Regions from separate parts of the Ralstonia sp. 25C genome, predicted to be linked through region 2. Evidence: riboswitches for the same ligand, from Rfam matches in the RefSeq annotation. Region 2 holds a riboswitch; the other holds the start of a gene.
What was found. Region 2 has a riboswitch for cobalamin ahead of ACS7SF_RS00975 (HoxN/HupN/NixA family nickel/cobalt transporter). Riboswitches for the same ligand answer to the same signal wherever they lie in the genome.
Positions count from the first base shown of each region.

Region 1: it holds a riboswitch for cobalamin, as region 2 does, so the genes downstream of both, ACS7SF_RS04395 (TonB-dependent receptor domain-containing protein) here and ACS7SF_RS00975 (HoxN/HupN/NixA family nickel/cobalt transporter) in region 2, are expected to answer to the same signal.

Region 1 covers NZ_CP196737.1:937,534-953,428, forward strand. The annotation lists gene ACS7SF_RS04345 (cobyric acid synthase) at 1-245, opposite strand, end outside; gene cobU (bifunctional adenosylcobinamide kinase/adenosylcobinamide-phosphate guanylyltransferase) at 295-870, shown strand; gene cbiB (adenosylcobinamide-phosphate synthase CbiB) at 864-1,841, shown strand; gene cobD (threonine-phosphate decarboxylase CobD) at 1,838-2,845, shown strand; gene ACS7SF_RS04365 (cobalamin-binding protein) at 2,858-3,805, shown strand; gene cobC (alpha-ribazole phosphatase) at 3,822-4,406, opposite strand; gene ACS7SF_RS04375 (adenosylcobinamide-GDP ribazoletransferase) at 4,391-5,161, opposite strand; gene cobT (nicotinate-nucleotide--dimethylbenzimidazole phosphoribosyltransferase) at 5,158-6,213, opposite strand; gene ACS7SF_RS04385 (ABC transporter ATP-binding protein) at 6,200-7,039, opposite strand; gene ACS7SF_RS04390 (FecCD family ABC transporter permease) at 7,036-8,046, opposite strand; gene ACS7SF_RS04395 (TonB-dependent receptor domain-containing protein) at 8,043-9,959, opposite strand; cobalamin riboswitch at 10,178-10,429, opposite strand; gene ACS7SF_RS04400 (hypothetical protein) at 10,576-10,896, shown strand; gene ACS7SF_RS04405 (cell division protein ZapA) at 10,899-11,216, shown strand; RNA gene ssrS (6S RNA) at 11,445-11,665, shown strand; gene ACS7SF_RS04415 (EVE domain-containing protein) at 11,820-12,290, shown strand; gene ACS7SF_RS04420 (SIMPL domain-containing protein) at 12,385-13,101, shown strand; gene lgt (prolipoprotein diacylglyceryl transferase) at 13,166-14,071, opposite strand; gene ACS7SF_RS04430 (DUF2486 family protein) at 14,223-14,636, opposite strand; gene ACS7SF_RS04435 (DNA polymerase III subunit chi) at 14,633-15,061, opposite strand; gene ACS7SF_RS04440 (leucyl aminopeptidase) at 15,084-15,895, opposite strand, start outside.
Region 2 covers NZ_CP196737.1:219,254-235,148, reverse strand. The annotation lists gene cobJ (precorrin-3B C(17)-methyltransferase) at 1-1,283, opposite strand, end outside; gene ACS7SF_RS01020 (cobalamin biosynthesis protein) at 1,291-2,052, opposite strand; gene cobM (precorrin-4 C(11)-methyltransferase) at 2,049-2,870, opposite strand; gene cobI (precorrin-2 C(20)-methyltransferase) at 2,867-3,598, opposite strand; gene cbiD (cobalt-precorrin-5B (C(1))-methyltransferase CbiD) at 3,595-4,734, opposite strand; gene ACS7SF_RS01000 (precorrin-8X methylmutase) at 4,731-6,407, opposite strand; gene ACS7SF_RS00995 (cobalt-precorrin-7 (C(5))-methyltransferase) at 6,308-7,018, opposite strand; gene ACS7SF_RS00990 (putative cobaltochelatase) at 7,063-8,976, opposite strand; gene ACS7SF_RS00985 (cobaltochelatase subunit CobN) at 8,973-13,097, opposite strand; gene ACS7SF_RS00980 ((2Fe-2S) ferredoxin domain-containing protein) at 13,094-13,435, opposite strand; gene ACS7SF_RS00975 (HoxN/HupN/NixA family nickel/cobalt transporter) at 13,432-14,496, opposite strand; cobalamin riboswitch at 14,601-14,780, opposite strand; gene ACS7SF_RS00970 (pyridoxal phosphate-dependent aminotransferase) at 14,846-15,895, opposite strand, start outside.

The DNA of each region.
Region 1 (15,895 bases), 720 kb from region 2:
GGTGCGAGGCCGGCGGCCTGCGCCTGCAACGCCTGCGCCCGGCCGATCTCGCCGCCATCTGCAGTGACGGCGCTGTTGAGCGCCATGTTCTGCGGCTTGAACGGCGCCACACGCACACCGGCGCGATGTGCGACACGGCACAACCCGGCGACCACCGTGCTCTTGCCGGCGTCGGACGTGGTGCCCTGGATCATCAGCGTGCCCCGCCACGTGGGCGCTGGCACAGAAAACGGAGGCTTCGACATGCGCGGATTATCGCATTCGAGACCATCGGCTCACGGCTAAAATAGCGGGATGTCACGCCGTCTCACACTCGTCCTCGGTGGTGCCCGCTCCGGCAAGAGCCACCACGCTGAACAACTCGCGCTGCAGTGCGCGGGGCCGGTCACCTACGTCGCTACCGCGCGCGAGGGCGATGAAGAGATGCAGTTGCGCGTGGCCCTGCACCGTGCGCGCCGCCCCGAGCAGTGGGCGCTGATTGAAGAACCCACGCGCCTGGCCGAGGCGCTGTACACGCACGCGCAGCACGGGGGCTGCGTGCTGGTGGACTGCATCACGCTGTGGCTCAACAACCTGCTCTTCTCCGGGCATCACGAATATCCGGAGACCGGCCTCATCACGCCGCCCGAAGCGTGGACGGCTGAAATCGACGCGCTCCTGACCGCGCTGCCGCTTCTACCTGGCGAAGTCATCCTCGTGAGCAACGAGATTGGCCTGGGCGTGGTGCCGATGGGCGCCATCACGCGTTTCTATGTCGATGAACTGGGCCGACTGAACCAGCGCCTGGCCGCGCTGGCCGACAACGTGCATCTGCTCGTGGCCGGCATCCCGATGGTGGTCAAAGGGCCGGCGCTCGGCGCGGCATCGTGAATCTGGGCGGTGTGTCCGACCTAGGATGGCCACTCGTGGCGCTGGCTGCGCTGGCGGGTGTGCTGCTCGACCACGTCTTTGGCGAAGTCCCACGCTGGCATCCATTGGTGGGCTTCGGACGCATCGCCATCGCCGTGGAACGCGCCATGAACCGCCGGCCTGCCGCGCTGGCGTGGTCGCGCCTCATCGGGCTGACAGCGTGGGCGATCACCGTGTTGCCGTTCGTATTGCTGGCGGGATGGCTCGTCGTCTCGATATGGAGCGCCTCCCCATGGTTGGTGGTCGCGCTCGATGCCATCGCGCTGTATTTCGCCATCGGCGCGCGCAGTTTGCACGACCATATCGCGCCGATTGCCCATGCGCTGCGTGATGCGGATCTGCCCCGCGCACGTGCCCTCGCTTCACGCATTGTCTCGCGCGATTTGCGCGATGCCGGCGATGAGCCCATCGCCCGTGCCGCCGTGGAATCCGCGCTGGAAAACGGCAGCGATGCCATCTTCGCACCACTGTTCTGGCTGGTGGTGGCAGGCGCGCCCGGCGTGGTGCTGTATCGGCTCGCCAATACGCTCGACGCAATGTGGGGTTACCGCAATGCGCGCTTCACCGGCTTTGGCTGGGCAGCGGCGCGCATCGACGACGTGCTCAACTGGGTTCCCGCGCGACTGACGGCGATGAGCTATGCGCTCCTCGGCCACACCGCCGATGCATTGCGTTGCTGGCGCGTGCAAGCACCGCAGTGGTCGAGCCCCAACGCCGGCCCTGTCATGGCAGCCGGCGCAGGCAGCCTGCGCGTGCAGTTGGGTGGCACAGCACGCTACGAGGGCGTCGACGAAGCGCGCCCTGCGCTGGGCACCGGCGAACCCGCAATCGCGGAAGACATCACCCGCGCGCTGACGCTGGTGTCGCGCACGTTGTGGCTGTGGCTCGGTGTACTGATGCTCATCGCTGCCATCGTACGGGGCTTGCCATGAGCGGCATCGTCCATGGCGGCAATCTCGCGGCCGCACGTGCGCTGTATGGGGAGCCTGCCGGCGGCTGGCTGGATCTGTCGACCGGCATCAACCCGTGTGGCTATCCCATCCCGCCGATTCCCTCCGACGCATGGCTGCGGCTGCCCGAAGACGATGGCCTGGAGGCACAGGCGGCCGCGCACTACGGCGTGAGCGACGCACGCGCCGTGCTGGCCGTTGCGGGCTCGCAGGCCGCCATTCGCGCGCTGCCCGCCCTGTTGCCGCACGGCCGCGTCGGCGTGGCACAAGTCGGCTACAGCGAATACGCACCTGCCTTTGCGCGCGCTGGGCACGATGTTGTGCCGTTGCCCGAATCCGCCTTCCTGGGCGACCTGCCCGACGATGTCCGACACCTCGTCGTCGTCAACCCGAACAACCCAACCGCACGCCTGCTGCCGGCCGAGACCTTGCGCGACTGGCATACGCGCCTGCACGCGCGTGGCGGCACCTTGATCGTGGACGAAGCGTTCGTCGAAGCTTTCGACGCGGGCCCAACGCTTGCGCCTTTGGCAGGTACGCCCGGGCTTATCGTGCTGCGCTCGATCGGCAAGTTCTATGGGCTGGCCGGCGCCCGCATCGGCTTCGTGCTGGCTGCGCCCGATGTGCTGGCGGCGCTGCGTGATGCGCTGGGCCACTGGACCGTCAACGGCCCCGCTCGCACTGTCGTACGTGCAGCCCTAGCAGATACCGCCTGGCAGGCGGCAACCCGCCATCGCCTGCAGTGCGAGGGCGCGAGGCTGCACACGTTGTTGGATCGCCACGGTCTACCGAACACCGCGACGCCGCTCTTTGCCTGGGCACCCACAGCACACGCACCGACGCTGCACGCAAGCCTGGCGCGCCTGGGCGTCTGGACACGCCGCTTCGATGCGCCCGTGCCCGGACTGCGCTTCGGTTTGCCTGCGGATGAAACCGGATGGCAACGCCTTGGCGATGCGTTAGCATCGCTCTCGCATTCCGCTTGACCGCCCCCCTTGATGATCGTCCGTCCTTCCCGTCTTGCCGGCCATGTGGCCGCGCTTGGTCTGGCTGCGTTGCTCGCTATGGCACCGGCGCTTGCCGCCATTTCCGTCAACGATGACAGCGGTGCCACTGTCACGCTCCAACGCCCGGCGCAGCGCGTCGTGAGCCTGGCGCCGCACGCAACCGAACTGCTGTTTGCGGCCGGTGGCGGCGCGCGCATCGTCGGTACCGTCAGCTACAGCGACTACCCGCCGCCCGCGCGCGACATTCCGCACGTGGGTGACAACCGCTCGCTCGACTTGGAGCGCATTGCTGCCCTCAAACCCGATCTCGTCGTGGTCTGGCGCCACGGAAATGCGCAAAAGCAGATCGATCGTCTGCGCGCGCTGGGCATTCCGCTGTTCTTCTCGGAGCCGCATCGACTGGGCGATATTCCCCGCTCGATTGAGGCGCTCGGCACGCTGCTCGACACCCGCGCCAGCGCCCACGACGCCGCCCAGCAATTCCGCCAGCGCGTCGACACGCTGCGCAATCGTTATGCGAGCCGGCCGCCGGTGTCGGTGTTCTATCAGGTGTGGGAACAGCCGCTGATGACGCTCAACGGCCAGCACATTTTCTCGGACATGCTTGCCCTGTGCGGTGGGCGCAATGTGTTCGCCAGCGAGCCGCTGCTGGTGCCCACCGTGTCGACTGAGGCCGTCATTGCCGCCAACCCCGAAGTCTTGCTGACGGCCAGCATGGGCGCCACGCAAGGCAGCCGCCCCATCGACACGCTCGACGGGTGGAAGCGCTGGCCGCGCCTGCTGGCCGTGCAGCGCGGCAACTTGTTCAGCATCAATGGCGATCTGATGAACCGTTTCGGCCCACGCCTCGTCGATGCTGCCGCGCAGTTGTGCGAAGACCTGGAGCTGGCGCGCACGCGCCGCCTGGGCACGCAAGCCGCGAACGCGGCACGCCACTAACCGATCCGCATCCGCGTCAACGGTTCCAGAACAGCAAGACCGGCACGCCACCCGGCTGCACACGAAAGCCGCAGGCCCCGCCCCATTGCAGCGGCCATTGCAACGTCTCCGCCAGCGGGCGCTGCAACCAGTACGCCGCCAGCGCCCGCATGCAGCCCGCATGCGTCACCGCCCAGACGCACGAGTCGGGCGCGGGCATGCTTGCTACGGCATCCGCCCACGTCGTCACGCGGGCCAGCAACTCCGCTGCCGATTCCCCGCCATGCGGATTGCCATGCACGAGGTCACGCGCCCAGCGGTCGACTTCTGCGCGGGGGATGTCGTCCCACTGGCAGCCTTCCCAGGTGCCGAAATCGAGCTCCATCAATTGCGCGTCGATCTCGATAGGTGGCAGTTCAGCCGCCTGCGCGATCGCCTGCGCCGTCAGGTGACTGCGTTGCAGCGGGCTGGCCAGCAAACGGTGCGGCGGATGCGCGCTGAGTTTGTCGACGATGGCCGAAGGATGGGGGTCCATCGGATCCTCCAACGGCAGATCGGTGCGGCCATAGCAGAGGCCAGCCGTCATGGCGGGCCGCGCATGCCGGATCAGGATGAAATCCATGCCAACAGCCCCCACAGAATCAGCAATTCGAACACTTGCTGCGCCATCCCCAGGCAATCGCCCGTGATGCCGCCAATGCGGCGCACAAAGTAGCAACCCAGGAGCCAGCGCGCGATGCTCAACCCGACCACGACAAGCACCGCGCACACCCACCCAAACCATAACAACGGGGCGATGCCGAAGACACCCGCCCACAGCGCATCGCTCCAACGCATGCGTTGTGCGACGGGCTTGGCCTTGCCCTCAGCGCGCACGTAATCGTGCGTGAGCAAGTAGCTGACAGCGGCAGCGCGGCTCGCGGCATGGGCCGCCACCATCGCGGCGAGGATCGCCAACCCGTGCGGCGCCATCGCCGTCAGCAGTTGCCACTTGAGCAGGAGCGCCATGCACACCGCAATGGCCCCGAACGCGCCGATGCGCGAGTCGTGCATGATGCGCAGCCGGTCTTCGGGCGTGTAGCCGCCGCCAAAGCCATCGGCGCAATCGGCCAGGCCATCTTCGTGGAAGGCGCCCGTCAACAACAGCGTGGCGACCATCGACACGGCAACCGCCACGCCCGCCGCCGGCACCGTGCGCGACACCAGCCAATACACCGCAGCAGCCACTGCCCCGACCAGCCAGCCGATCAACGGAAAGTAACGCGCCGCGCGATTCAACCCCGCTTGCGAGAACCCCACCGACGCCGGCACAGGGATGCGGGTGAAATACCCGACTGCCGTCCACAACGCCTGCCAGTGCTCTCGCAGGACGTTCATGACGCAGAACGCTCGCTCACGCCTGCGCTGGCAAACGTCGCCATCTCACGCAGGAACGCCACCGCCGACACGACGAGCGGATAGGCCAGCACCGCGCCGGTCCCCTCACCCAAACGCAACGACAACGACAACAGCGGCCGCGCATCGAGCACCTCCAGCAGCGCACGATGCCCGCGCTCATCCGACGCGTGGCCGAAGACGCAGAAGCGCAGCACGGCGGGCGCCACACGTGCTGCTACCAGGACCGCCGCCGTAGCAATAAACCCATCGACGAGGATGACCATGCGCCGCCGGGCTGCTTCAATGACCGCGCCCACCATCGCCGCGATTTCGAATCCGCCAAAGCAAGCCAGCGCATCCAGCGGTTCGCGCGCGTCAGCATGTTTGGCCAGCGCAGCCTCCAGCACGGCGCGTTTATGGGCCACGCCGTCATCGTCCAACCCTGTGCCGCGGCCAACACATTGCGCCACCGGCAGATCGCACAGCCGCGCCATCAGGCACGCGGCGGCAGCCGTGTTGGCGATGCCCATTTCGCCCAGCGCGATGACGTTGGTGCCCAGCCCCGCGTGGTGTGCCACACGTTGTGCGCCAAGTGCCATGGCACGGTCGCGCTCGTCGGCGGTCATGGCGGGCTGCTCGGCAAAGTTGCGTGTGCCGGAACCGATGGGCGCATCGACCAGGCCTGGCGTATCAGGCGTCCATAGCGGCGCGGCCACGCCGGCGTTCACCACTTCCAGCGCAAACCCATGCTGACGACAGAACACGTTGATGGCCGCGCCACCCGCGATGAAGTTGAGCACCATCTGCGCAGTCACCGCCTGTGGATAAGCGCTCACCCCCGCGTGGGCGATGCCGTGGTCTGCGGCAAAGACCACCGTGGCCGGGCGCGTGAGCACCGGCGATTCGGTGTTTTGGATCAGGCCAATCTGCACCGCCAGCGCTTCCAGCCGGCCCAGCGCACCCAGCGGTTTGGTCTTGCTATCCACAATCGCCCGCAAGCGGGTGTTCAGCGTCGGATCGAAGGAAGGGATTTGCATGTCAGACATCGTCATCGGGATCATCCGGAATCAGCGCCGTGCGGTGGCCGTCCGCCACCTCGGCAATGGGGGTGCGCAGCACGCGTGCGCAGTGTTGGGACGTGAGGACATCGGCGACGGGGCCTACAGTGGTATGGCCTTCGCCGTCCATCAACAAGGCATGCGTGCCGAAGCGACGCGCCAGATTCAAATCGTGCACCGTCAGCACTACCAACCAGCCGTGCTTGCGGCAGCCTTCGCGCAGCAGACGGAGCACGGCAATCTGTTGATGCAAGTCGAGGTGTGCAACGGGCTCGTCGAGCAACAGCACACGCGCGTCCTGCGCCACCACGGCCGCCATGGCCACGCGCTGGCGCTCGCCGCCGGAGAGCGTGCGCACATCCCGCTGGGCAAGCGGCTGCAACTGCAGCGCAGACAGTGCCGCATCCACAGCGTGTGTATCGGCATCCCCCTCCCACTCCCAGCGCGCGAGGTGCGGGTGGCGGCCCGTCATCACCACGTCGGCCACGGTGATCGGAAAGGTGTCATGCAGCGTCTGCGGCAAGAACGCCCGGCGGCGGGCCATCGGCAACGCGGGCCAGTCGGCAAGCGGCATGCCGTCGAGCGCAATGGTGCCGCCGTCCGGCGCGCGCAGGCCTGCCAGCACGGAAAGCCACGTCGATTTGCCCGCGCCGTTTGGACCGACAACGCACCAGAGTTGGCCGGCAGTAGCCGTCATCGACAAGCGCTCGATCAACACACGCCCATCCACGGTGACACGCAGATTGTGCAACGCGAATTCAGGCGGCGCGTCCATGCGCGCAAACACGTCGGGCGTGGGCACACGGCGCAGCCAGCTCATCGCCCACTCCGCATCAGCAGGTAGAGAAACGTCGGCACGCCCAGCATGGTGGTGATCACGCCCACGGGCAGTTGCGTCGGGGCGATCAGCGTGCGGGCGATCAGGTCCGCGAGCATCAGCAGACCGCCACCCGCCATCGCCGTGGCAGGCAGGTGGATACGCACGTCGCGCGTCCACGCCAGGCGCACCATATGCGGCACCAGCAGGCCGACAAAGGCGACGGAGCCGGCAATCGTCACCGCCACCGCTGTGCACAGCGAGGCGACCACGTAGATCAGCGCCCGCACGCGCGCCACGGGCACGCCCAGCGCGCGAGCGCGCGTCTCGCCTGTCAGCAGCACGTTCAGATCGCGCGCATGCGGCAGCACCACGGCCACCGCAGCAGCGAGCGCAACTAACGCGCCCACATAACGATCGGCGCCACCCAGGTCGCCGACCATCCAGAAAATCATGCCGCGCAGCTTGTTCTCAGGTGCAACCGTGAGGATCAAGGTAATCAACCCAACCCAGCCAGAGGCCATCACCACGCCGCCGAGCAGCAAGCGCGCATTCGCCTCGCCCGGCTCGCCGCGCCACAGGTGCTGACGCGCCAACGCAGCCACCAGCGCCATCGACAGCAATGCCCCCGCACCAGCGCTAACCTGCACGCCCCACCACGGCAGCGAAAACAGCATCGCCGTGAGCGCCGCCACCGCGCCGCCGCCGGACACCCCCAGCACATACGGATCAGCCAGCGGGTTGCGCAACAGCATCTGCATCAACGCGCCCGCAAAGGCCAGCAGCCCGCCAGCGGCAAATGCAGCGCCCGCGCGCGGCAGGCGCAACTCGGTGACGATGCCTGCAGCCAAGCCATCGCCACCGCCAATCAAGGCCCGCCAAACCTCGGCGGGCGACAACCTCACGCTGCCGAGCATCAACGACGCCACCAGCACCACCACGCACGCGAGCGCCAGCAGCGACCACAGTCGCCAGGCAAAGCCGCGCGCGGGCAGTGCAGATGTGCTCATCGTTTCGGTTCGTGCTGTTGCCACGACAGCGTGAAGAACACCCCACGCGATGCCGTGTTGTACGGATAGATCAACTGGTAGTTCTTGTTCGTCACGTTCTCAATGCGCGCCGACAGCGCCCAGTCCTGCGTGATCTGATATCGGCCAACCACATTCAGCAAGCCATAACCGCCAAGCATTCGGGTCGAATCCCGGCGATCCCCCGCCGCATTCCACTCCACGCCCGCCGAGAACGGCCCAAACGTCTTGTACGCCGATACGCTGCCGAAGTGCCGCGCCCGGCGCGACAGCAGTTGATTGGCCGACAGATCCTGCGGGTTCTGCATGGTAAAGCTGGCACGCAGGTCCACGCCATAGAGCGAACCGCGGTACGAGCTCTCCACCCCATTCACGCGTGCACGGTTGACGTTGGCCGCCGCGCAGTTGAACGACGCGTCGCATACGGCCGTAATCAGGTTGCTGTAGTCGGTTTCAAACGCCGTCACACGCACCAGGCCGATCGCGCTGCTGTATTCAATACCGCCTTCCACCGAGCGTGCTTTCTCCGGCTGCACGTTCGGGTTACCGAAGAACGGGTAGTACAGCTCGTTGAAGCTCGGCGCGCGGAAAGCATTGCTCACACTCGCCACGGCCTTCCACTGCGGGTTGAACGAAAAGCCGTAACCCGCGTAGTAGCTGTTGGCGCCGCCGAAATCCGAGTAGCGATCACGCCGCACGTTCAACTGCAACTGGTGCGGGCCGAACTTGCCTTCGTAGCCAACGTAAGCCGAATCGACATTGCGCGTCGCCACGTCGTAAGCATCACTGTCGATGCTGGTTTGCTGATGCTCCAGACCAATCTTCAGCAATTGGTTGGGCAGGAACGCCCAGTCGTTCTGCCAGCTCGCCGTCTGGTTGCGCGTGTTGAAGCGCGCCGGCGTCTGCAGTACGCCGTTGGTGAAGTTCAAGTTGCGGTCATCGCCCTGCGACAGGGTCACACGCGTCTTCCAGTCCGGCGTGATCTTGCCGTCCACAAACGCCGACATCGAACGCACCACGTTGTGCGACGTATTGATGTCGCTCGGCACACCAAAGGCGTTGTCATAGCTGACATCGCCCCAGGTCTGGAAGTACGTCACCCCTGCCTGCCAGTCCGCCGAGAACCGATGCGACAGCTGCGCCGACACGCTCTTGTTCGTGTAAGGGTTGTCGTTCGGGTTGGCATTGGGTGCCTGCTGCGGGTTCATGGTCGAGAACCCATTGGTCTTGAACTCCGACACCGACACCGCAAACGACGTATCGCCGCCCTCGCCCAGCGAGCCGCTGATGCCCGCCTGCGCACGCTTGGTGTTGCGCGCGCCGTACTCGATCTCGGCATTGGCCAGCGGCGCGTGCCCACGGCCGTTGCGCGTGAAGATCTGCACCACGCCACCGATCGCGTCCGAGCCATAGAGCGCCGACACGTTACCGCGCACGACCTCGATATGGTCGATCTGGTCGGCCATCAGCTGATCGATCTGCGCATTGCCCGACGTGCCGGAACTCACGCGCACGCCGTCAATCAGAATCAGCGTTTGGTTGGAACTTGCGCCGCGCATGAAGAGGCTGGCAGTGGCGCCCGGGCCGCCGCTCTGCGCAATCTCGACGCCGGCCTCGCGGCGCAACAGCGTTACGGCATCGGGTGCTTGCGAACGCTCGATGTCCGCACGGCTGATGACCGTGGTGTGCGGCAGCGCGTCGGACAAGCGCTGCTCGCTCCGTGACGCAGTCACCACCGTCGGATTGAGTTCACCCACTGGCGTGGTCGTTGTCTGCGTATTGGTTTGTGCCAGGGCCGGCGCAACCGCACCCGCCAGAACCCCCGTCAGCGCGCTGGCAAGCGCGCGCGTGGCCGTCTGGGTCTTCCAGAGTGGCCGCTTTGTTATCAAGCTCATGTTGAAAAGAAAGAAGCGTCAGCCGGACCCGTTCCCCCGCAGGTCGTTGGCAGCAGGATCTCGATGCGGTTCCCTCCCAGGTCACACATCGGCTCAGAACCGGTTCATGATCCGTCGCGAGCGGTCCGAGATTGGCCCGAGAAGCGCAGCCGTACATGAGTACGGCGAGCATCGCAGGGCCAAGATCGGGCCGCGCAGTAGGATCGTGAACCGGTTCTTTGAGATCCACCGTCCTGGCCGGTATCCGGGCTGGCGAAGCGGCCTGTCCGCCTTCCCATTCCCGAAGGAACAGTGGCTGTCTGGACAGTCCGCGCGGCGCCCTCCTCTTCTTGCGAGAGATGGCGGGCACACGCGACATTCGCTTACCGTTGCGGGGGCAGCGCAGGTTGGCGCGTCACTTGGGGTGGGCGCTCCCTGCTTCCCGTTTAACTGCAGATGGTGCTGCGGGCACCAGGACGCCGGGCAGTTTACCGGAAAAGGTCTACCCAACAGCCCGGCCGCGCGTTGTGTTTATCCCGTCACCCCGTTACCGCCTCGCTTCGCGCATCCATATGGAGGACAGGCGCAACAGCAACGATCGGCTAAAATCCCCCCACTCGATTCTGATTGACACCCAATGCTGAACGAACTCGAACACCTTGCCGACAAGTTCGCGCGCGTGCTCCGTCACGCCGATGCGCTTGCCGCCGAGAACCAGCGCCTGCGCGCAGAAGTCGAGCGGCTGACCGCAGAAGCCGAAGTCTCCAAGACCGAGCGCGACGCCATGGTCGCCGATCGCAGCGTGCTCAATGCCAAGATCGAAGAAGCGCAACTGCGCATCCAATCGATTCTCGACAAGCTGCCCACGGCCACCGATGCCCGCCAGCTTGACCTCCTCGGCCAGGCCGCCGGCGCCGAAGACACGACGCCCGCCCCCGCCCCGCACTCGGAGTCCTGAGCATGAGCAGCAAGCAAATTGAAGTGAACATCGCCGGGCAGGCCTACAAGTTTGCCGTCTCTGCCGACAACGAAGCCGCGCTGCGTGAAGCCGCCGCCATGGTCGACAACCAGATGACGCGCATCAAGAACGGCTCGAACACCAAGGGCATCGAACGCATCGCCGTCATGGCCGCTATCAGCATCGCATCGGATCTGCTCTCGATGCAGCGCCAGGCCGCCTCCGATGCCGCCCTGCCGATCGACTCCATCCGCTCAAAACTAGTCGAACTGAATGCCCGCGCCGACGAGGCCCTGCGCCAGTACGGAGAAGCCATTTAAGCGGCCTTTCACCCCACGATTGACGCAACACAACGTCTTTGTAACCGGATCGCATCCGGGCTTGGGTTCGGATGCGAAGGGGTGTATAGTGTCACCCAATGGCTACCGGCCAGCTCCCGCAAACCCTTATAACATAAGGCTTTAGCGGCTACAGGGTCAGCAAACCGGTTGCCTGCAATGAATCTCTCAGACGCATCATCATGGCCACCCGTGGTGATGCGTCTGACAGTTTCCCTGCCTGGTTCGCCATGGCCATTAATTCCTTGAACCGATAAGCATTTGCTTGGTGCGGGATATGCCGTGTGGGCGAGCGCGTCTTCCAGCGCATAGCGTGCGACGCAAGTCGTGTGCTCCCTGTGCCGGTGATGTACCCAAAATGCGGCTTCCGCTGCCACTCTGAACCTCACTTGGGTTCAGGATGCGGGTCTAGCGGCCAAGGTGGGGACCCAACAAAGGCGGTAGTGCATGTACGTGCGCTACCGCCTTTTTCTTTGCGCGCTGCCGTTGCGTATGGGTGTCCCGCGTCGCCAATGGCAAGGCCCTAGCGGTGTTGCTATGCTGCGCACACCGTCACTTCCGTACGCCGCCCGTACACCCCAGCCGATGGCCGCCCAATACTGGTTGATGAAGTCCGAGCCTGACGAGGCCAGCATCGACACGCTGCAAACCGAAGGCACCCTGCCCTGGACCGGCGTGCGCAATTATCAAGCACGCAACTTCATGCGCGACCGCATGCGCATCGGCGACGGCGTGCTGTTCTATCACTCCTCATGCCCGCAGCCGGGCATCGCGGGGTTGGCGGAAGTTTGCTCCACCAGCTACCCCGACCCCACCCAGTTCGACGCGAAGAGCCACTACCACGATCCAGCATCCAAACCTGAAGCGCCGCGCTGGATGCTCGTCGACGTGAAGTTCGTGCGCAAATGCGCGCTGATCGACCTGCCCACACTGCGCGCGCAGGAGCCGCTCGCCGACATGACGGTGCTCCAGCGCGGCAACCGCTTGTCGATCACGCCGGTCACACCAGCGCAGTGGCGCTACATCACCACCAAATTGATGCGTGATCCCGAGTGAATCGCCCACCCGCGATTGGTTTTGTTACAAACGTGATGAACGATGCGCCTAGGCGCCGGTCAGACGCATCACATTGCCTTTCTGGGAGAACACAATGAAATCCGTCTTGGCCGCGACTATTTTGGGGACCGCAATGATGACGACTGCTTTCGCACAAGCCGCACCGGAGACGAATCATTCGGGCGCGCATTCAGGCGTACTGTCACTGGACGCGCAGGCCGTGGCAGAAGTGCCCACCGACACCGTCACCCTCACGCTGGGCGCTGAGCAGGAAGGCGCGGACCCTGGCGCGATCTCCACCGCGCTGTCGCGCAAGGCGGACGACGTCATCGCCCAGGCCAAGCGGACGTCGGGCGTGCAGGCGGAAACCGGCGGCTTCAACATCTACCCCAACACCGATCGCAACGGCAAGATCAGCGTCTGGCGCGGACGCGCGGAAGTGCGCATCACGTCGAAGGACTTTGCCGCGGCCTCCAAGCTGGCGGGCCAACTGGCCAACCAGATGCAGGTGCAGAACGTGAACTTCACGCTCTCGCGCGAGGCGCGCACGGCGGCTGAGGCCAAGCTGATCGACCAAGCGGTGAGCGCCTTCCGCGACAAGGCGCTGGCGACCACCAAGCTGTTCGGCTACACGAGCTATACGATCCGCGACGTCCACGTGAGCGAGGGCAGCAACAACCCGGGCCCACGCCCGATGATGGCGCGGATGGCAGCGGCGCCCGCGTCGTTTGATTCGGCCCCGGTGCCCATCGAGGGCGGTAAGGCGCAGGTGACGGTGACGGTGTCCGGCGCAGTGCAAATGCTGAAGTAAGCGGCCACGCGCTCATGAAAAAAGCCACCGAACCCGGTGGCTTTTTCTTTGCGTCGATGCCGCGTCAGGCGTGTGCCTGCGCGTTTGTGCCGTTGCCGCGGGCGCGTCGGTAGGCCCACACCAGCATCGCTATACCCGCCAGGATCATCGGCAAAGAAAGCCACTGGCCCATCGACAGGTTTGCCGCCAGCAGGCCGAGGAAGTTGTCCGGCTCACGTGCAAATTCAGCGGCGAAACGGAACACGCCGTAGCCGAGCAGAAACGCGCCCGACACCGCACCCATCGGCCGGGGCTTGCGCGCATACAGCCACAGCAGAATGAAGAACAGTACGCCCTCGCCCGCGAACTGGTAGAGCTGCGACGGATGGCGCGGCAGCATGTGGTATTGGTCAAACACGGCCTGCAGACCACTCGTGACCGCCTGCTGCGCGTGCGAAAGCAGCCACTCGCGATCTTCGCCCTGGGCCTGCGGGAACATCATGGCCCACGGCAGGTTGGGCGAGGACACACGCCCCCACAGCTCGCCGTTGATGAAGTTGCCCAGGCGCCCCGCTGCGAGGCCGCACGGCACCATCGGCGCGATGAAGTCCGTCACCTGCATCCAGGAGCGGCCGCGCATGCGTGCGTACACCATCATCGCAATGACCACCCCGAGGAAGCCGCCGTGGAAGGCCATGCCGCCCTCCCACACTTTGAAGATGTCGAGCGGGTGGGCGAGGTACCAATCGGCCTTGTAGAACAGCACGTAACCCAAGCGCCCGCCCAGGATCACACCGAGCACACCGTAGAACAGCATGTCGTCGAGATCGCGGCTGGTCCAGCCTTCGGCGGCGATATGCGGCTGGCGCGTGCGCAGCCGGCCGAACCACAGGAACATGATGAATGCCGCCAGATACATCAGGCCGTACCAACGGATGGCGAGCGGCCCGAGATGCAGGGCGACAGGGTCGAATTGCGGATGGATGAGCATGAATCCGGGGGTCAGGTTAAGTGTTCGTGCCCGATGACCGGGTCGGCGTAGCGCGTGGGGAGATAGACCACGACACCCCGCGGCAGGTTGCATCGCGGTGCACGTGGAGACATCCCTGCCGCCGTGCGCGGCATGATAGCCGGGAATGGTGTCAGCGCTGCGGCGTGTGCCGTTGCGTCGAGAGCGCGTCTTCCAGCGCGGCGCCAAGCCACTCCATCAAGCGTGCTTCCAGCGTGCGGGTGAGGTCCGCCGCCAGTTGCTCGGTCAGCAGCGACAGGCGCGACTCCAGCGCCTCGCGGCATTGCGTTTCGATCAGCACCGGCCATTCGGTCTGGAAGCGCCACATCACATGGCCCATCACGCGCGCAGCGTCCGTGCCCGACGGCGGCATGGTGGAGGTCGGCGCCAAGCCTTGCTCGCGCAGCAGGGGCGGAACCACATCAGTGGATTGGACGTGCGCAGGCGGTGCTGCAGCAGGCGCGGCCACGGGCGCAGCGTCATCCAGGTCGACGATTTCCGTCAGAACGGGGATGTTGTTGTCCGCGTGCGATTTGGGATCGTTCATGCGCGCCCCACGTCGTGGTGTTGAATCGGATAGCCCCGGTCGCGGTAGAAGCGGAAGCGGTCTCGTGCGGCGGCGCGGTCTGCATCGTCGTCACCCACGATTTCGATCAGCCGCTCGAAGCGCGCAAACAGCGGCGGCGGCTCGCTCGACAGATTGACGAGGATGTCGTGATGCGGGGCGTCGTCCAGCGGCTCGGAAACGTCGGCCAACAGGATGGGGGTCTGGTCGGCCAGCGGGTGCCGGAGGCCACAATGCGGCAGGAAATCGAGCTGACTGAAGGTCCACAACTGCGTGTCGAACGCTTGCAGCGCCGCTTGATCGCCCACCACGATGACTTTCTGGCCCGCGCCGTAAGCCTTGCGCACGAGCCGGCAGGCGTAGGCCAGCTTGCCGGGCACGTTGCTGTGGAAATCGACGCGGGTCATACGGTGCTTAGCCTCGGATGAATCAACCGCGGTCCATCAGGAAGCGCGTCAGCAGCGGCACCGGGCGGCCGGTGGCGCCCTTGGCCGCGCCGCTCTTCCAGGCGGTGCCGGCAATGTCGAGGTGGGCCCAGTCGTACTTCTCGGTAAAGCGCGCCAGGAAGCAGGCGGCCGTTACGCTGCCGGCCGGGCGGCCGCCGATGTTGCCCATGTCGGCAAAGTTCGACTTGAGCTGTTCCTGGTACTCCTCGTCCAGAGGCATGCGCCAGGCGGTGTCGAGCGATTGCTTGCCCGCTGCGATCAACGAATCCGCGAGCGCATCGCTGCGGGCGTACATGCCCGTATTGATGTGGCCCAGCGCGATGATGCAGGCGCCCGTGAGCGTGGCCACGTCGATCACCACGGCCGGCTTGAAGCGCTCCACGTAGGTGAGCGCGTCGCACAGGATCAGGCGGCCTTCGGCGTCGGTATTCAGGATTTCGATGGTCTGGCCCGACATGCTGGTGACCACGTCGCCCGGCTTAGTGGCGACACCGCTCGGCATGTTCTCGCAGGTCGGCACCACAGCGATGACGTTCTGCTTGAGACCCATCTCGGCCACGGCACGCAGCGTGCCCAGCACCGAGGCCGCGCCGCACATGTCGTACTTCATCTCGTCCATGCCCTCGCCGGGCTTGAGCGAGATGCCACCGGTATCAAACGTGATGCCCTTGCCGACCAGCACCACCGGCGCCTGCTTGGCCGGGCCACCTTCGTAGCGCAGCACGATAAACTGCGGCGGCTCTTCGCTGCCCTTGGTCACGGCCAGGAAGGCGCCCATCTTCAGGGCTTCGATCT
Region 2 (15,895 bases):
GCGTCGATGGCGCGCTGCAGGTGCTGCGGGTCCGGCGCCACGCGTACGAACCATTGATGTTCCGACGCGCCAGGCGCCTGCACGAAGTGCGTAAGGTCTTTGGAGCCCGTAGCCAGGAAGATGCGCTTTCCGTGCTGCATGGCCAGCCGCGTAGCGTCTTCGATCGACGCCGCGCGAACCGCGCCTTGTATGTCGGCGGTGCGCGGACGCTCATAGCGCAGGTAGGGCAGATCGAGTTCGCGGGAGAGTGCAATCAACTGCCGTGACATCTCGGCGGCGTAAGGGTGGGTTGCATCGACAATCGCGCGGGCGCGGGTATCTCGCAGCAGTTCGCGCCGGCGCTCAATGCCGAGGCGGCCGGCGAGGGGCGTGGCGCCCGGGCAGGTTTGTGCCGCGAGTTCGGCGCCGTATTCGCTGACGGTGGACACAACAGCTTGATGGCCCGCCGCCACGATCTCCCGCGCCAGGGCATTGCCATCGCTAGTGCCGGAAAACACCCAGGTCGCGCCTGCAGGCAGGTTGTCGGCGGTGATGGTGTCTGGTGCGTCGTCCCAGTTGCCATAACCGCGTGGCGTGTAGATCCAGCCGCGTTTGCGCTTGGTGAAGCGGTTGCCGATCACCAGCGTGGTCAGCATGTCGAAGCGCCGCGTGCGCAGCTCGGCCAGCGTGACAATCTCCACGGTCTGGTCTTCTCGATATGCATTGCGCACGATGCCGCAGAGCGTCTCGGCGCGCTTGTGCTCGAGCATGATGTCGAGGATGCGGTAGACGCCCTCCTGACGCTGCTTGCTCTGCACGTTGTAGAACACGGCGGCGAGATCAGCCTGGGCGATATGGCGTGCGCGTGTTTCGATCCACGCCCACGGGCAGAGCAGGTCAGACAGGCTCAGTGTGGCGAAGTCATGCGACAGCGGCGAGCCAAGCAGCGATGCACACGCGTTGGCCGAGGTGATGCCGGGGATCAATTGCACGTCGTAGCGGTCGTCCTCGGCCATGTCCTCGAAGGCCAGCGCCGCCATGGCGTAGATGCCGATGTCGCCGCTGGAGATCAGCGCCACGGTCTTGCCCGCACGTGCTTGTGCGATGGCCAGTTGGGCGCGATCGCGCTCCTGGGTCAGCGGCAGCGTGTGGATGGTCTTGCCCGCAATCCAGGGTTGAATCCAGGTGAGATACAGCTCGTAGGCGACGATCACATCGCTGGCCTGCAGGGCAGCTTCCACCATCGGCGGAATCAACTCGCGTGTGCCTGGGCCGACGGAGACCAAATAGAGTTTGCCGGTCATGGTTGGGTCAGTCTTGTTCAATGTGGTGCGGATGGTCTTCGACGACGGCAACGGTCACGCCATCGAGCGCAGTCTTGCGGACGATCAGCTGTCCTCGCGGGCTGGCGATGAGTGCGCACGGCTCGCACACGCCGTCCACGCCGATCTGCTGCTGCACCCAGTCGGATGGCTGGCCGACCCAGGCGCGTGTGGCGACATCGGCTTGCGCGATCACGCGCAGCGGCAACTGGTGGTGCGTGCAGAACGCCAGCAGTCCGACCTCGTCGGCCTTCAGGTCGATCGTGGCGACTTCTCGCACGTCGGTCAGGCTGCGTCCGCCCAATGCGTGCACGACCGCCTGCTCGATGGCTTCAGCGGATTTGCCGCGCCGGCAGCCGATGCCGAGCGTGAGGGGCTTGAGCGCTTCGGTTGCCGTGGTGACGGCCGGGATGGCGCCCGTGAACCTGGCGACCGCGTACGCCAGTGCATTCGCGCCGCCCTCATGCCCGCTTAGGAGGGGGATGGCGAAGCGCGCGGCTTCGTCGAGCACCACCACGGCGGGGTCGTCGTATTTGCTTTGCGGCAGGCCGTCGAGGTAGCGCACGGCGATGCCGCTCGCGCTCACCATGACCCACTGCCGGTGCAGGCGGAAGTGCTGGCGGAAGGTTTCGCGTGGGCTTTCATCGGCGTGCAGCCAAGGCTGATACAGGTCGGCATTCAACCCGGCGGCCAGCCGTTGGCCGAGCGGGAGGGTGTCGCTGCGCGTCAGCCAGATGGCGACTGGCCTCATGCCGCTTCTCCTGCCGACTCGCCCGCCGTGCGCGGCTTGCGTGTGCGCCGCGTTTTGCGGTCCGTCCCATCGCGGAAGATATGCGTGAAGCCGGCGGCGTAGAGGCTGGATTCCACGCCGTCCTCATGCGCCAGTGCACGGCCGACCAGCAGCAGCGTGGTGAGCAGCCAATCCTTGTTCTGCACCTCGCTCATCAGCGTGCCCAGCGTGCTGCGATGAATGGCCTGATCGGGCCAGCTTGCTCGGCGCACCAGTGCCGCTGGGGTGTCCGCCGGGTAGTGCACCAGCAAGTCCGCCACGGTCTGCTTGAGGCGCTGGCCGGAGAGGAAGATGCACATCGTCGCCTGATGCTCGGCAAAGCGGAGGACGGATTCCAACTCCGGCACCGCCGATGCGCGGCCCGACACCCGCGTCAGGATGACGGACTGCGAGACCATCGGCCGTGTCAACTCGCTGCCGAGTGCGGCTGCCGCTGCGGTAAACGAAGACACGCCAGGGACGATCTCGTATTCGATGCCAAGCTTCTCCAGCCGGCGCATCTGCTCTGCGGTGGCACCGTAGATGGACGGGTCACCCGAATGCAGCCGCGCGACGTCCTTGTCTTCGAGTTGCGCACGGCGATAGAGCGCTTCCTGCGCATCGAGCGACAACTCGGCGGTATCGAACTTCTCGGCATCTGGCCGGCAGTGCTGCAGCATCTCGGTCGGCACCAACGAGCCGGCATACAGTACCATCGGCACGCTACCGAGGATGCGGCTGCCACGCAGCGTGATGAGGTCGGCGGCGCCAGGGCCCGCACCAATGAAATAGACCTTCATGTGTGACGTTTCTCCCTGGCAGTACGGCGGATCAGCATGGTGGCGAGGTAGCCGCTGGCATCGGCGTTCAATTGCGATACATCGTCGCAAAGCACCTCGCCGGGCAGGCCGATGCGGCGTGCGAATGCGCAGTGCTCGGCAATGCCAAGCGCGTTGAGCAACTGCAAGACGGCCGGCAGGCGTGCGCCGATCTTCATCAACACCACGATGTCATGGCTTTCGATGTCGGCGCGCAGCGCGGCCGTGTCGTCGGGGCAGGGCAGGATCAGGATGCGCTCCTTGCCTTCGCCGAGCGGCCATGACAACGCCGCTGCAGTGGCAGCAAAGCTGGTGACGCCCGGGTACGTGGTGTGGCGCAAGCCGGGCACCTTGTCGCGCAGGGCGGCCAGCAGGTAGCCGTAGGTCGAATACGTCATCGAATCGCCGATGGTCAGGTAGGCGACGTTGTGCCCCTCGCGCAGTTCGGCCGCGATGGTGTCCGCCAACGTGCCGTAGTGCTCGGACAGCACGGTGCGGTCCGGGTCCATCTGGAATTCGATCTCGCGGAACTTGGCCTCCGCAATCGGCAGGCCGGCCAGGCACTGGCGCGCGACCGAGGTCTCGCTGCCACGCGCACGCGGCAGGTAGATGCGGTCTGCACTCTGCAGGGCCGCCAGCGCAGCGACAGGAATGAGCCCTGCTGGCCCCGGCCCGACACCCACGCCAACGAATTGGCCAAGCGTGCTCATGCGCCGGCTCCCAGCGGGGTGCCATCCATGGCGAACAGACGCACCTCCACGCGATCGATGCTGGGCACCTTGGGCTGCATCAGTGTGGCGAGCCGTTGTTCGATGTGGGTCCAGAACGCTTGCGCGCCGGGTTCATTGCGCATGATTTCTACGATGTTTTCCACGGTATTGGCGTGTTCTATGGATTGGGTGAGTGCGCTGGCAAAGCCGAGATCGACCGCCACGGCCGCCACGGAATGCATAGCCATGCGACTCTTGCTGGAGTGCGTGTCCCACACACCGTCCAGCAGCTTGGCGAGCTTGCCGGGGTGCCCGAGCACCCAGAGCGTTTTCAGGCGTGTTTGCGATTCCTCCAGCGCCTGCTGGGCATAGTCGAGCGACGCGCCGACAAAATTGGCGATCTGCACCACCTCTTTCTTCTGCAAGGCCAGCGTGTCAGCGGCGAAGCTGCGGCCGATCTTGCCGGGGGTGAAGGCGATGGCGTTGGGGTGATCGCCCAGGGCAACGCGGATATACACCTCGATCGACGCCATCCATGCTGCCAGCGACATCGGTTCGACAATGCCGCTGGTGCCGAGGATCGAGATGCCGCCGACGATGCCGAGCATCGGGTTGAAGGTGCGCTTGGCAATCTTCTCGCCGTTGACGCAGCCGATGGCGAGGTCGAAGCCCGGGTTGACCGTACCGCTGAGCACCTCGTCTACCGCCATCTGCATCATCTGCCGCGGTACGGGGTTGATGGCCGCCTCGCCGGGTGGCACGCGCAGGCCGGGCTGCGTGACCATGCCGACGCCTTCAGCAGCAAGAAAGCGCACCGCACCTTGATGGTTCACCGCAACTTTGGCGAAGATCGTCGCGCCATCGGTGTTGTCCGGGTCGTCTCCGGCATATTTCTTCACGTCGGCACGTACCGAACCGTCTGCAAGCTGCTCCACGTGCTCGACCGGCACCACCAGGTAGTAGTCCGGGTCGGGCAGGCTGACTTCGACTTCGTCCACCACCTCGCCGCGCAACAGCAGGAGCAACGCCGCCTTGACCGCGGCGGTGGCGCAACTGCCGGTCGTGCGACCACGGCGCAGGCCATTCGGGGCCAGCGCTGCGAGATCGAAGGGGCGGCGTTGCGTGTTGTCGGTCACGGCATGGGGTTCTGATTCTGGCGGTAGACCTGGTCGATCGCCGCAATCATCAACGCGTTGATGGCCGATGCGGCCCAGGGTGAGCCGCCGCGCGTACCACGGTTGGTGATGCGTGGTACCTGCAGCAGTCGGCGCAATTCGTCCTTGCATTCCCGCGTGCCGACAAAACCCACCGGCAGCCCGACCACGAGTTGCGGACGCCACCCATGCTCGCGCACCAGCCGCACCAGTTCCATGATGGCCGTAGGTGCGTCGCCGATGGCCACGACGACGTCGTTGCCGAATTTTTGCCATGCGCGCCGGATGCCCGCTGCAGAACGTGTGATGCCATGCGCTTCGGCCAGCAGACGTGTTTCCTCATCGTGCACGCCGCACCACGTCTGCATGCCAAGTTGATCCAGCACCGCACGCTTGAGCCCCGTCTGCACCATCGTCACGTCCGCGACGATGCGGCGGCAGCGCAACAAGGCGCGGATGCCCGTCGTGACCGCGCCGGGTGAGAAATACAGATCATCGACGATGTCGAAATCGCCACTGGTGTGAACCAGGCGTTTGAGCACGATCTGGTGATCGTCCGGCACGCCGGACCAGTCGCGCCCCTCATCGATGATGCGCATGCTCTCGGCTTCGATCGGGTGCGGTACGTACGGTGGCCATGCTGCGGCGGGCGTAGGCGTCTCGGCAGCGGATTCCCGCCCGAGCAGTCCGCGCACCAGACCGTGGTGCGCCTGCTGCGGCGTGCCAACCTGTTCTTCAAAGCCGACGATCTGCACGCGGTATTTGCACAGCGCGCAGTTCATCGTGGCGCGGCCTTCGATGCCTTCTGCAGCGCGTTCGAGGAACACGTCGGCCATGTGCGGGTGCGCGCCGAGATAGCCCGCCTTGAGCACTTCCAGCTCCGGATGGCGCGCAGCAAGATCATCGGCAGCAGCGTAGATGCGTTTGACCAGCACGCCATCAAACAGAAAGTAGGGCAGCACGACGATGCGCTTGTGCCCAAGTAGGGCTGCCGCCCTGAGGCCATCAGCCACCAGTGGCCGCGCCGTGCCGGAATAGCACACGAACGACGTACCGAAGCCGAGCCCTTCCTCCAGCATGCGCGCAACCTTGGAGATCTCCGAATTCGCATCGGGGTCCGAGGTGCCGCGCCCGACGACCACCAGGCAAGTGTCGGCGCGCGCGACGGTATTCGTCGACAGCGCTTCCGCCTGGATGATGCGCTCTCGGCAGAGCTGCAGCAGCTTCGGGTGCAAGTCCATCGCCGCGCCGAAATGAAAGTCGACGCCCGGGTGCGCCTGCTGCAGCGCGAGCAGCTCGCTGGGCATGTCGTTCTTGGCATGCGTGGCGGCCAGCAGCACGCCAGGCACCATCACCACGCGCTGTGCGCCGTCGGCAATGACAGCGTTGACGGCTTCGTCGATGGTCGGTGTGGCGAATTCCAGAAAGCCATGCGTGACGGTTCGGCCGCCAGCGCGCTCGCGTAGCAGTGCAACCAGCGCTTCGAATTCACCCACGCCATCCGGGTCTCGGCTGCCGTGTCCGGCCAGGACGATGGCGTAGTCAGCGGCCGTGCTCACGACACCATCTCCGGCGGGGGCTCGATCTGGCTCGCCATGGGCTGCAGGGTGCGGATCAGCATGATGCTCATATCGGAGAAACGCTGATGCGCGCATTCAGCCAACGTGCCGCGCCATTGCGCCTCGCTTTTTGTGAGGTGCTCCCACACCTCCACCGGCTGCTGCGCGGGGATGCCGTTCTCCAAGAGGTATGCGGCAATGTGCCAGGGCATAAACGAGCGCGCCTCGTCCCACGGGCAGGGGATGACGATGGCGTTGCGCTGGTCTTCGAGCACATGCACGAGGTGGCGCTTGAACGGTGTCAGATCGCCACGACGATGGAAGGTGATGAAGGTGGTTTCGTCAAAACACACCTTGGCGCGCGACGCCAGAATTTGCGCCGATGAGATCCCCGGAATGGTGTCGACCGGATGACCACACGCGCGCTCGACACGCTCCAGATACTGGAAGCCGCTGAAGTGGATGTCGCCCATGAACACGACCACGCAGTTCTTTCCGGCGTGGTGCAGTTGCGCCACCTTGTCGAGCTGGGCGACCTGGTCGCGATAGCCCATCAGCACGACCTCGGCCGTGTGGGGAATCAGCGGCTGCACAACGTTGACGACGGCATTGAAGCCGGCGACGACGTCGGCGTTGCGGATCAGCTCGGCGGAGCGTTGCGGCAGGTAGCCGATATCGCCGGGGCCGGCTCCGATGCAGACAATCATGTTCGTTCCTTGTGTGTTCTGGGCGTGTGACTGATTGGGGCGGACTACCGCGGCAGCCTTTCGCGGATGGTCAGGCGCAGTTGTTCGCCGCTCAGTTGGTCCAGGGGCAGATAGTCCGCATGCAGTGCCTGCGCGAGTTCGTGGGCGCGGCCCAAGCGCACGAAATCTTGTTCCGTGTCGAGCACGAGTGCTGGCGTGCCACGTGCAGCCAGTGCCTGCGCGGCATCCAATGACTCCTGCCACGGGTCCGCGCCTTCGTTGAGCGCGATATTGGCGCGCCCATCGCTTAGCACGACGAGCAGCGGCGTCGCGCCATCGCGCTGTGCCAGTGTGGAGGCGGCCAACTGCAACGCGTGCGCGAGGGGCGTGCGTCCGCCAGTCGGCAGTTCGCGCAGGGCCAGCTCTGCCTGTTCGACCTGGCGGGTAGGCGGTAGCACCAGCTCGGCGCGCTCGCCCCGAAAACAGATCACGGCGACGTGGTCGCGGCGCTGGTAGGCGTCTTGCAACAGGCCGAGCACGCAAGACTTGACGACTTCCATGCGCCGGCGTGCGGCCATCGAGCCGGAGGCATCCACCACCAGCAGGATCAGGTTGGACTGCTGGCCCACACGCACCTTGTCGTGCAGGTCTGCGCGGGTCACCGAAAAGTCGCTCGGGTTGCGCATCAGTGCGTGGCGCAGCGTGGCATCTACCGCAAGCTGGCCGGGCGCCTCGCTTGGCACGGCGCGGATGGCCTGGCCGCGGGTGACACCCGTGATGCTGCTGCGACGGCCGCTGGCCTCGTGTGCGTGCAATGCCACCACGTTGATGCTGCCGACTTCAGCGGCTGCTATTGCCGTGAATAGTTGCTCGGCTGCGCCATCGGCGTTGTCTTCCGCAGGCTCCGGCGCGGCGGTTTCGTTGTCGTGTCCGGCACCAACGTCATCAGCAGAAGGGGGTGGTTGGGTACGCTGCTGTTGCTGTGTCAGCGCATCCAGACGGTCATGATCGAGACCGCTTTGCTCGAACGGCTTGCGTCGGCGGCGATGCGGCAGCGCTAGGGCGGCGGCGTCACGCACATCTTCGGCGCTGACGACGTCGCGGCCATCCAATGCGGCAAGCGCGCGCGCCGCCTTGTGCATCACGATATCCGCGCGCAGGCTGGCCACCTCGAATTCGCAGCACAGCTGGCTGATGAAGTCGAACAGCGAGTCAGGAAACTGAACGGCAGCGATCTGCTGTTGCGCAGTGCGGATCGTGGCCCGCAAGGCATCGGTGTCCGATTGCCAGGCGGAGATGAACGCGGCGGGGTCGGCCTCGAACGCCAGTCGGCGGCGCACCACCTCGGCACGTACGGCGGGGTCGCGCGGCGCGCTGACCTCAACCATCAGGCCAAAGCGGTCCAGCAATTGCGGGCGCAGATCGCCTTCCTCCAGGTTCATCGTGCCGAGCAGCGTGATGCGCGCGGGGTGGCTGATGGCCAGACCTTCGCGTTCCACCGTGTTGCGGCCCATGGCCGACACGTCGAGCAGCATGTTGACCAGGTGGTCGGCAAGCAGGTTGACCTCATCCACATACAGCAGCCCACGATGCGCGGCGGCCAGCAAGCCGGGCTGGAAGGCTTTCCTGCCGTCTTTCAGGGCACGCTCAAAGTCGAGGCTGCCGAGGACGCGGTCTTCCGTTGCGCCGAGCGGCAGGTTGACGAAGGGCACCGGCGCGCTGGCGACGTCGCGTGCATTGTCCTGGCAGGCACTGCATTCCGCCAGTGGTGCATCCGGCTCGCAATTGAACGTGCAACCCGCCACACGGGTAATCGGCGGCAGGACATCGGCCAAGCCGCGCGCGGCGGTGCTTTTGGCGGTGCCCTTGTCGCCCCGGATCAGCACGCCGCCCAGCGTCGGGTCGATGGCGCACAGCAAGAGTGCGCGCTTGAGCTGCGCTTGCCCGACGATGGCGGTGAACGGGTAGTGGTGTCTCATGGTTGGCGGGCGTTGGCGTGGGCGTTTGCGTGGCCCTCGCCGCGCGCTTCCAGCAGGGCTTCACTGCGCAGATGCAGCGCCCGCAGCGAAGCGAGGGTTTCCGGTTTCGGTTCGGCCCACAACTGACGCTGCGCAGCCTCCAGAAGCCGGTCGGTAATGGCGTTGAGCGCCCACGGATTGCTCTGCGCGAAGAACTGCTGCATCTCGGGTGCGAAGGCGTAGGTTTCGGCCACCTGCTCGTAGACCCAGTCGTCCACCACATGCGCGGTGGCGTCGTAGCCGAACAGGTAGTCGACCGTGGCCGCCAGCTCCAGGCCGCCTTTGTAGCCGTGTTTCGTAATGCCGGCGATCCACTTGGGGTTGGCCACCCGTGAGCGGAAAACACGTAGCACTTCTTCTTTCAGCCCGCGCACGGCGGGGTTGTCAGGTTGGTGGCTATCACCGAAATAGTGGTGCGGCTGGCGGCCCGTCAGGCTACGGATGGTGGCGATCATGCCGCCGTGGTACTGCAGATAGTCGTCGCTGTCGAAGATGTCGTGCTCGCGGTTGTCCTGGTTGTGCAGGGCCACCTCGACGCCAGACAGACGATGCCGGAAATTGGCACGCGCGTCGGTACCGTCGTCAGCGCGGCCATAGGCGTAGCCGCCCCAGTTGATGTAGGCCGTGGCAAAGTCGGCGTCGTCCTGCCAGTTCTGTTCCTGGATCAAGGGCAGGATGCCTGCACCGTAGGTGCCCGGCTTCGAGCCGAAAATGCGATAGAGCGCGCGCTGCTCGATGGCCTCGCCCTTCAATTGGCGGAACAGTTCGTGTTGGAGGTCGGCCAAGTAGTGCTTGCGCAGGAAGTTCTGCTCTGGCGGCTCGTCCAGCCGGGCGACCATGTGCACCGCTTCGTCCACGAGGTGGATCAGATGCGGGAACGCATCGCGGAAGAAACCGCTGATGCGCACCGTCACGTCAATGCGCGGCCGGCCCAGGTCGGACAGCGGAATCGGCTCGACACCGACGACGCGGCGGCTTTCCGCCTGCCAGCGGGGCCGCACACCGAGTAGCGCCAGGATCTGCGCGATGTCATCGCCGTGGGTGCGCATGGCGCTTGTACCCCATACGCTGATGCTGACCGACTCGGGCAGCCTGCCTGTCTCGTTGCGATGGCGGGCCAGCACCTCATTGGCCAACTCGGTGCCGATTTGCCATGCAGCTTGGGACGGCAAGCTGCGTGGGTCGACGGAATAGAAGTTGCGGCCGGTGGGCAGCACGTGCGCCATACCGCGTGTGGGCGCGCCGCTGGGGCCTGCAGGCACGTAGCCTCCGGCGAGGCCCTTGAGCAGGTTGTCGATCTCTTCCGAGGTGCGCGCGAGATTGGGTGCCAGCTCGTCGCAGACGTAGGCGAGGGTCTGTTGGATCGCGTCGGTGCTTGCCACGCCAGGGAGCACGTCGGCCAGCGCTGCGTGGATCGTATTGGCGTCGAAGCCGCTCGCGGCCAGCCGGCCCACCAACTGCCGCCCAATACCGGAGATGGCATCGAATGCATCAGCGCGGGTGACGAGTGCTCGCCCAGCGATCTGCGCAAGGGCAGGGGAGACGCCATCCAGCCGGTGGCCCTTGTCGTCCTGCAATGCTGTCCAGTCGGTATCGAGCGCGGCAGCCACGCTGGCCGGCAGCCCCGGCACCGACAGATTTGGCAGGCGCACCAGCGCGCAAACCATGTCCACCAGCGCCTCGCCGGCGGGGACCTTGCCCAGCACGTGCAGGCCATCACGGATCTGCGCCGCGCCCAGTTCACACAAGTAGCCGTCGATGTCTTCAATCAGGTGGGCGACGTCCACACCTTCCATCTTGGCCAGCGTTTGTGGCACGCCGTCTTGGTTCAGCGTGGCGTCCCAGTCGTGGCTGTGGCCGTGGTGGTGATCGTCATCGTGATCATGATCATGGCTGTGATGATGGCCGTCGTGGTCATGATGATGATGGTGGTGACCGTGGCTGCCATGGGCGTGCTGCTTCTTGCCGGCGGGGGCCAGACCATACTTCGCTGCGCCAGTCTTTTTCCCGACAGGCGCGATCGCTGCCTTGGTCGGCAGCGGGCGATATTTGCCGGCCTGTGCGGGATGGTCGTGCTCATCTGCGTGCTCATGTGCGTGATTACGCATCGCCGCCAGATCGGTATCGAGCCGGGCTTCCTTGATGAGGTTCCAGATCTGCTGCTGCAACAGCGGCAGCTTGGCCGGGTCGAGCATTTCAACCTGGTAGTACTCATCCACCAGTTGCGTGAGTTGCGCCAGCGGACCGTACATGTCTGCGGTCGTCATCGGCGGGGTGAGGTGATCGATGATCACCGAATGCGCGCGGCGCTTGGCCTGTGATCCCTCGCCTGGGTCGTTCAGGATGAACGGATAGAGCATGGGCATATCGCCCAGCAGCGCATCCGGAAAGCAGTCTTGCGACATGCCGACGCCCTTGCCGGGCAGCCATTCCAGCGTGCCGTGCTTGCCAACGTGGACGATGGCGTCTGCCCGCCACTCATCGCGCAGCCAGCAATACAGGGCGTAGTAGTGATGCGTGGGCGGCAGGTCTGGCGTGTGATAGATCGCATCCGGATCCATGCCGTAGCCGCGCGGCGGTTGCAGTGCGACGAAGGCGTTGCCGTATTCCATGCCCGCAAACACGAGCTTGCCCTCGTGGACGTACGCGCTGCCCGGGGGCTCGCCCCAGCGCTCGCGCATCCGCTGCTGCAGCGTCGGCGGCAACTGGTCGAACCACGCTGCGTAGCGCGCCGCCGGCACCGTCGCAACCGCATGCCGAAGCTGATCCGCACTCAGGTAGGCCTCGTCATAGGCGCCGCGGTCGATGAGGTTGTGGATGAGCGCATCGCTGGATTCGGGCAGGCCGTCGATCCGATAGCCGTGCGCGCGCATGGCATGCAGCAGCGCAAACAGCGAGGCCGGCGCATCCAGCCCCACCGCATTGCCGATCTGCGAGGCCTTGCTGCTGCTGTTGGTGAAGATGAAGGCGACGCGCTTGTTTTCCGGCGGCGTGCGGCGCAGGGCCACCTGGCGCGCTGCAATGCCGGCCAGCCGGCGCATGCGGTCGGCCAAGGGTACGTAGTGGGTCTCGCCGCGTGCGTCGCTCTGCGTGTCTTTGAACGAGACCGGTACGCCGATGATGCGTCCGTCGAACTCGGGCAACGCAATGTTCATCGCCGTATCGAGCGGATTGAGGCCGCGCTCGGACGCTTCCCACTGGGCCTGCGTCATGCTGCTGGTGATGGCCTGAATGACCGGTACATCAATGTGCCCAAGCGCCGTGACCGACCAGCCAGGGAGCGTTGGGCCGTCCGCGCTCACGTCACCCATGGCGAACGATGTGGTGTTGATCAGCGCGTCGATTCGACAGTCCGCCTCGGTCGTGAACAGCCCCAGCGCGGCGGGCAAGCCCGATGTGTTCAGCTCGCGCAGCGATGCGGTGTAGACGGGCAGCGCGTTGAGCTGACGTTCGGCCAGCATGTCGACCAGCATGTCGATAAAGCGCGTGTTGCCGCTGAGCCAGTGGGCCCGGTAGAAGGTAATGCCGACCGTTGGCCACTGTGGGTTGCGGATCGCTGTCCAGTCCGCCAGCGTAGCTTGGAGGGGCAGCTCGGGGTGATAGATGCCGTGCTCGGGCAACGCAGCCGGCGGCAGGTAGCCGAAGCCGGTCATCAACAAGCGGTCAGACAGGCAGCGCAGCAGCTGTGCCATGTTGCCGACGCCGCCCGCCTGCAGGTAGGCCATCCCCTCATGCTGCAAGGCCGGCGGAACGCTGCATAGCGCCGCCAGCTCGGGGTCGGGCTCGCCCGTGCCGCTGACAACAATCAGGGCTTGGCGGCGCGTCGATGCGGCCTTGCGCAGCGTGTCGAAGCCCGGCACATCATTCGCACGGCCCAGCAATCGCACCACAATGACGCGAGCTTCCAGCAGGGTGGTGGCGAGCAGGGCGTCCATGCGCTCGGCGCTGTCGATGGACTGCAGGTTCACCGCATCGACGTCCACAAAGTCGCCGGGCAACGAGGTGCGCGCACGCGCCAGCGCGGTCAGGTCGGTGCCGGCGTGGCTGAGCAAGACGATGCGGGGGGAGGTACGCGCCGTCATACAGCCGGCTCCGATTCAACGTCGCCAACACCCAGGCGATGAAAGATCAGCGGCTCGACCGGGCAGTCGCCCACAAGATGCTCGCTGACAATGCGCTGGATGGCGACCGCGTCGACATTGCGATACCAGATGCCATCCGGATACACCGCCAGGATGGGCCCCTGCTTGCAGACGGCGAAGCAATGGGTGCGGGTGCGCTTGACGCGCAGGCCCTCGCACGCATCGATGGCTTGGCCCAGCACCTTGAACATGGCTTCCGCGCTGCTTTCGTTGTCGGCGGTGTTGTCCGTGCAACGCGGGCCGGTACACATCAAGACATGCCGATCGTGCGTTCTCATGGTGCGTCGCCCTTCATCAGCGCCGGCGATGGCAGCCGATCGTAGCCCTTCCATTTGTAAATGCCTGCGGAGAGCGCCCAACTGAGGATGAAGAGACCGATGGCGAGATAGCCGAACTCCGCCAGCCGCTCGTTCAGCATGGCAACCCATGCCCACGGGCCCTCGCTCAGGCCCAGGCGGTTGGCCAGCAGGCCGAGCGCCTCGATGGAGCCGATCACGAAGGCCATCAGCACCGACGTCAGCGTGATCGTGATGTTGTACCAGAGCTTGCGTATCGGGTTGACGAACGCCCAGCCGTACGCGCCCACCATCAGGATGCTGTCCAGCGTATCGATCAGTGCCATGCCAGCGGTGAACAACACGGGGAACACCATGACCGACAGGAACGGCACACCCTTGGGCGTCTGCGCCGCCGAGATCGAGAACAGGCCGATCTCGGTCGCGGTGTCGAACCCGAGGCCGAACAGGAACCCCAGCGGAAACATATGCCAGCTCTTGGTGACCAGCTTGAACATCGGGCGGAACAGCCGCGCCAGGAAACCGTTGCCGGACGTCAGCATGTCGATGTCTTCATTGCGGATCGGTTCGCCCCTTCTGAAGCGAACAAATTGCTTCCACACCGAGCGGAGAATGACGAGGTTGGTGAGCGCAATGATTAGCAGGAAGAGCGCGGAGATGGCCGTCGAGATGCCGCCGCCGGCTTCTTTGAATTCGCCCAGGCGGGCGCCCATGGCGGAACTTGCCGTCACGACTACGAGCACCGCCAGCACGATCAGCGTCGAGTGGCCGGTGGAGAAGAAGAACCCGACCGCAAAGGGGCGCTGGCCTTGCTGTACCAGCTTGCGGACGACGTTATCGATGGCGGCGATGTGGTCGGCATCGACGGCATGCCGCAGTCCGAACATGTAGGCCAGCAGCGCGGTGCCGAGCAGCGCGGGTTGTCCGGCAAAGGCGGTCAGCGCCCATGCCCAGGCAAGCAGATTGAAGGCAATCAGAATCGCCAGCAGACTGGCTGGCGTACGAGAGGGTGAAGCGAAACGGCGCAGGAGCGGCGATGCCATGAACGGCCTCTTTGCAAGGTCATCGCCGCGAGATCGGACCACAAGAGCAGAACGGCCAGGCCATTTTGCGTATCCCCCGGTACACCCCGCCCAGGTTCATCCCACGTTGACAAGAGGTGATGGCCGGTCTCCTGGCTTGTGCATCATCGCCTCACATCGCCTTCCCGGAAGCATCCAGTGGCCTGCGTGATGTGGACTCGTCACATACAGTTGCGGGGGCAGCCGCGGCGTTGCACCGCGTTCCCGTTTCACCCTGAAAGGGCACCATCATTCGTCGCCGGATCATACGCGATGAGGGTGGGCCTGTGAACCTGGGCCCTGGCCCTGGCCCCGGGCCGTGCCAGGCCTGCTAGCGAGCGAGAAAGCGGGCGAGCCGGTCGACGCCGTCAAGCAGCTTGGCATCCGAGCTGACGGCATGGCACCAGCGCAGCCAGCCGTTGCCCTCGTCGCCAAACGCCGAACCAGGCGCGAGGCCAAGGCCCACGTCGTTCACCAGCTGCTTGGCCAGGGCCAGCGAGTCGTGATGGCCGGCAAGGCGGAAGAAGACATACATCGCGCCACCGGCATCCGGCACCTCAATGCCCGGTAGCCCGGCCAGCGCGTTTGTAAGCAGCGACCGTGTATGCGCCAGCATGCCCCGGAGCCGCGCGACTTCGGGCTCGCCATGCTGGAGTGCCACCGATGCGGCGCGCTGCACGGGCTCGAACATGCACGAGAAGTTGTACTCGATCACCTTGGCCAGGTCTGCCGAGAGCGTTTCTGGCACAACCATCCAGCCGGCGCGCCAGCCCGTCATGGACCACGCCTTGGAAAAGCTGTTCACCGAGATGATGCGGTCGCCGTCTTCATAGCGCTTCAGGAACGAAGGGGCTGAACGGAGGCGGGTGTCGTAGACCAGCCGCTCATACACGTCGTCGCAGAGGATCCAGATGCCGTGCTTGCGGCAATGCGCCAGGATGGCCGTGATGCTTGGCTCGTCGATGGTCCAGCCGGTCGGGTTGTTGGGCGAATTGACGATCAACGCCTTGGTGTCGGGCGTCAATGCGTGGAGGAGCCGATCCAGATCGAGCGTCCAACGGCCATCTCGAACAGCGAGCGGAACGCGCTCGACCTGCGCGCTCAGGATCTTGGGGATCTCGCACACGTTGGGCCACAACGGCGTGATGGCGACCACGCGATCCTGCACGGACAGTAGCAGTTCCGATGCAATCATCAGCCCCGTGACGCCCGAGCTGATCGCCGCAATGCGGTCCACGCCGATGGGGCGGCCGTGCAGCTCCGAAAGGTAGGTGGCGATGCTTTCCCGAAGGTAGGGGCGGCCCAGATTCTGGGAGTAGAACGTTTCGCCCTCGCTCAGCGAGCGCGCCGCCACATCGCGGATAAAGCTGGGGGTCGTCTG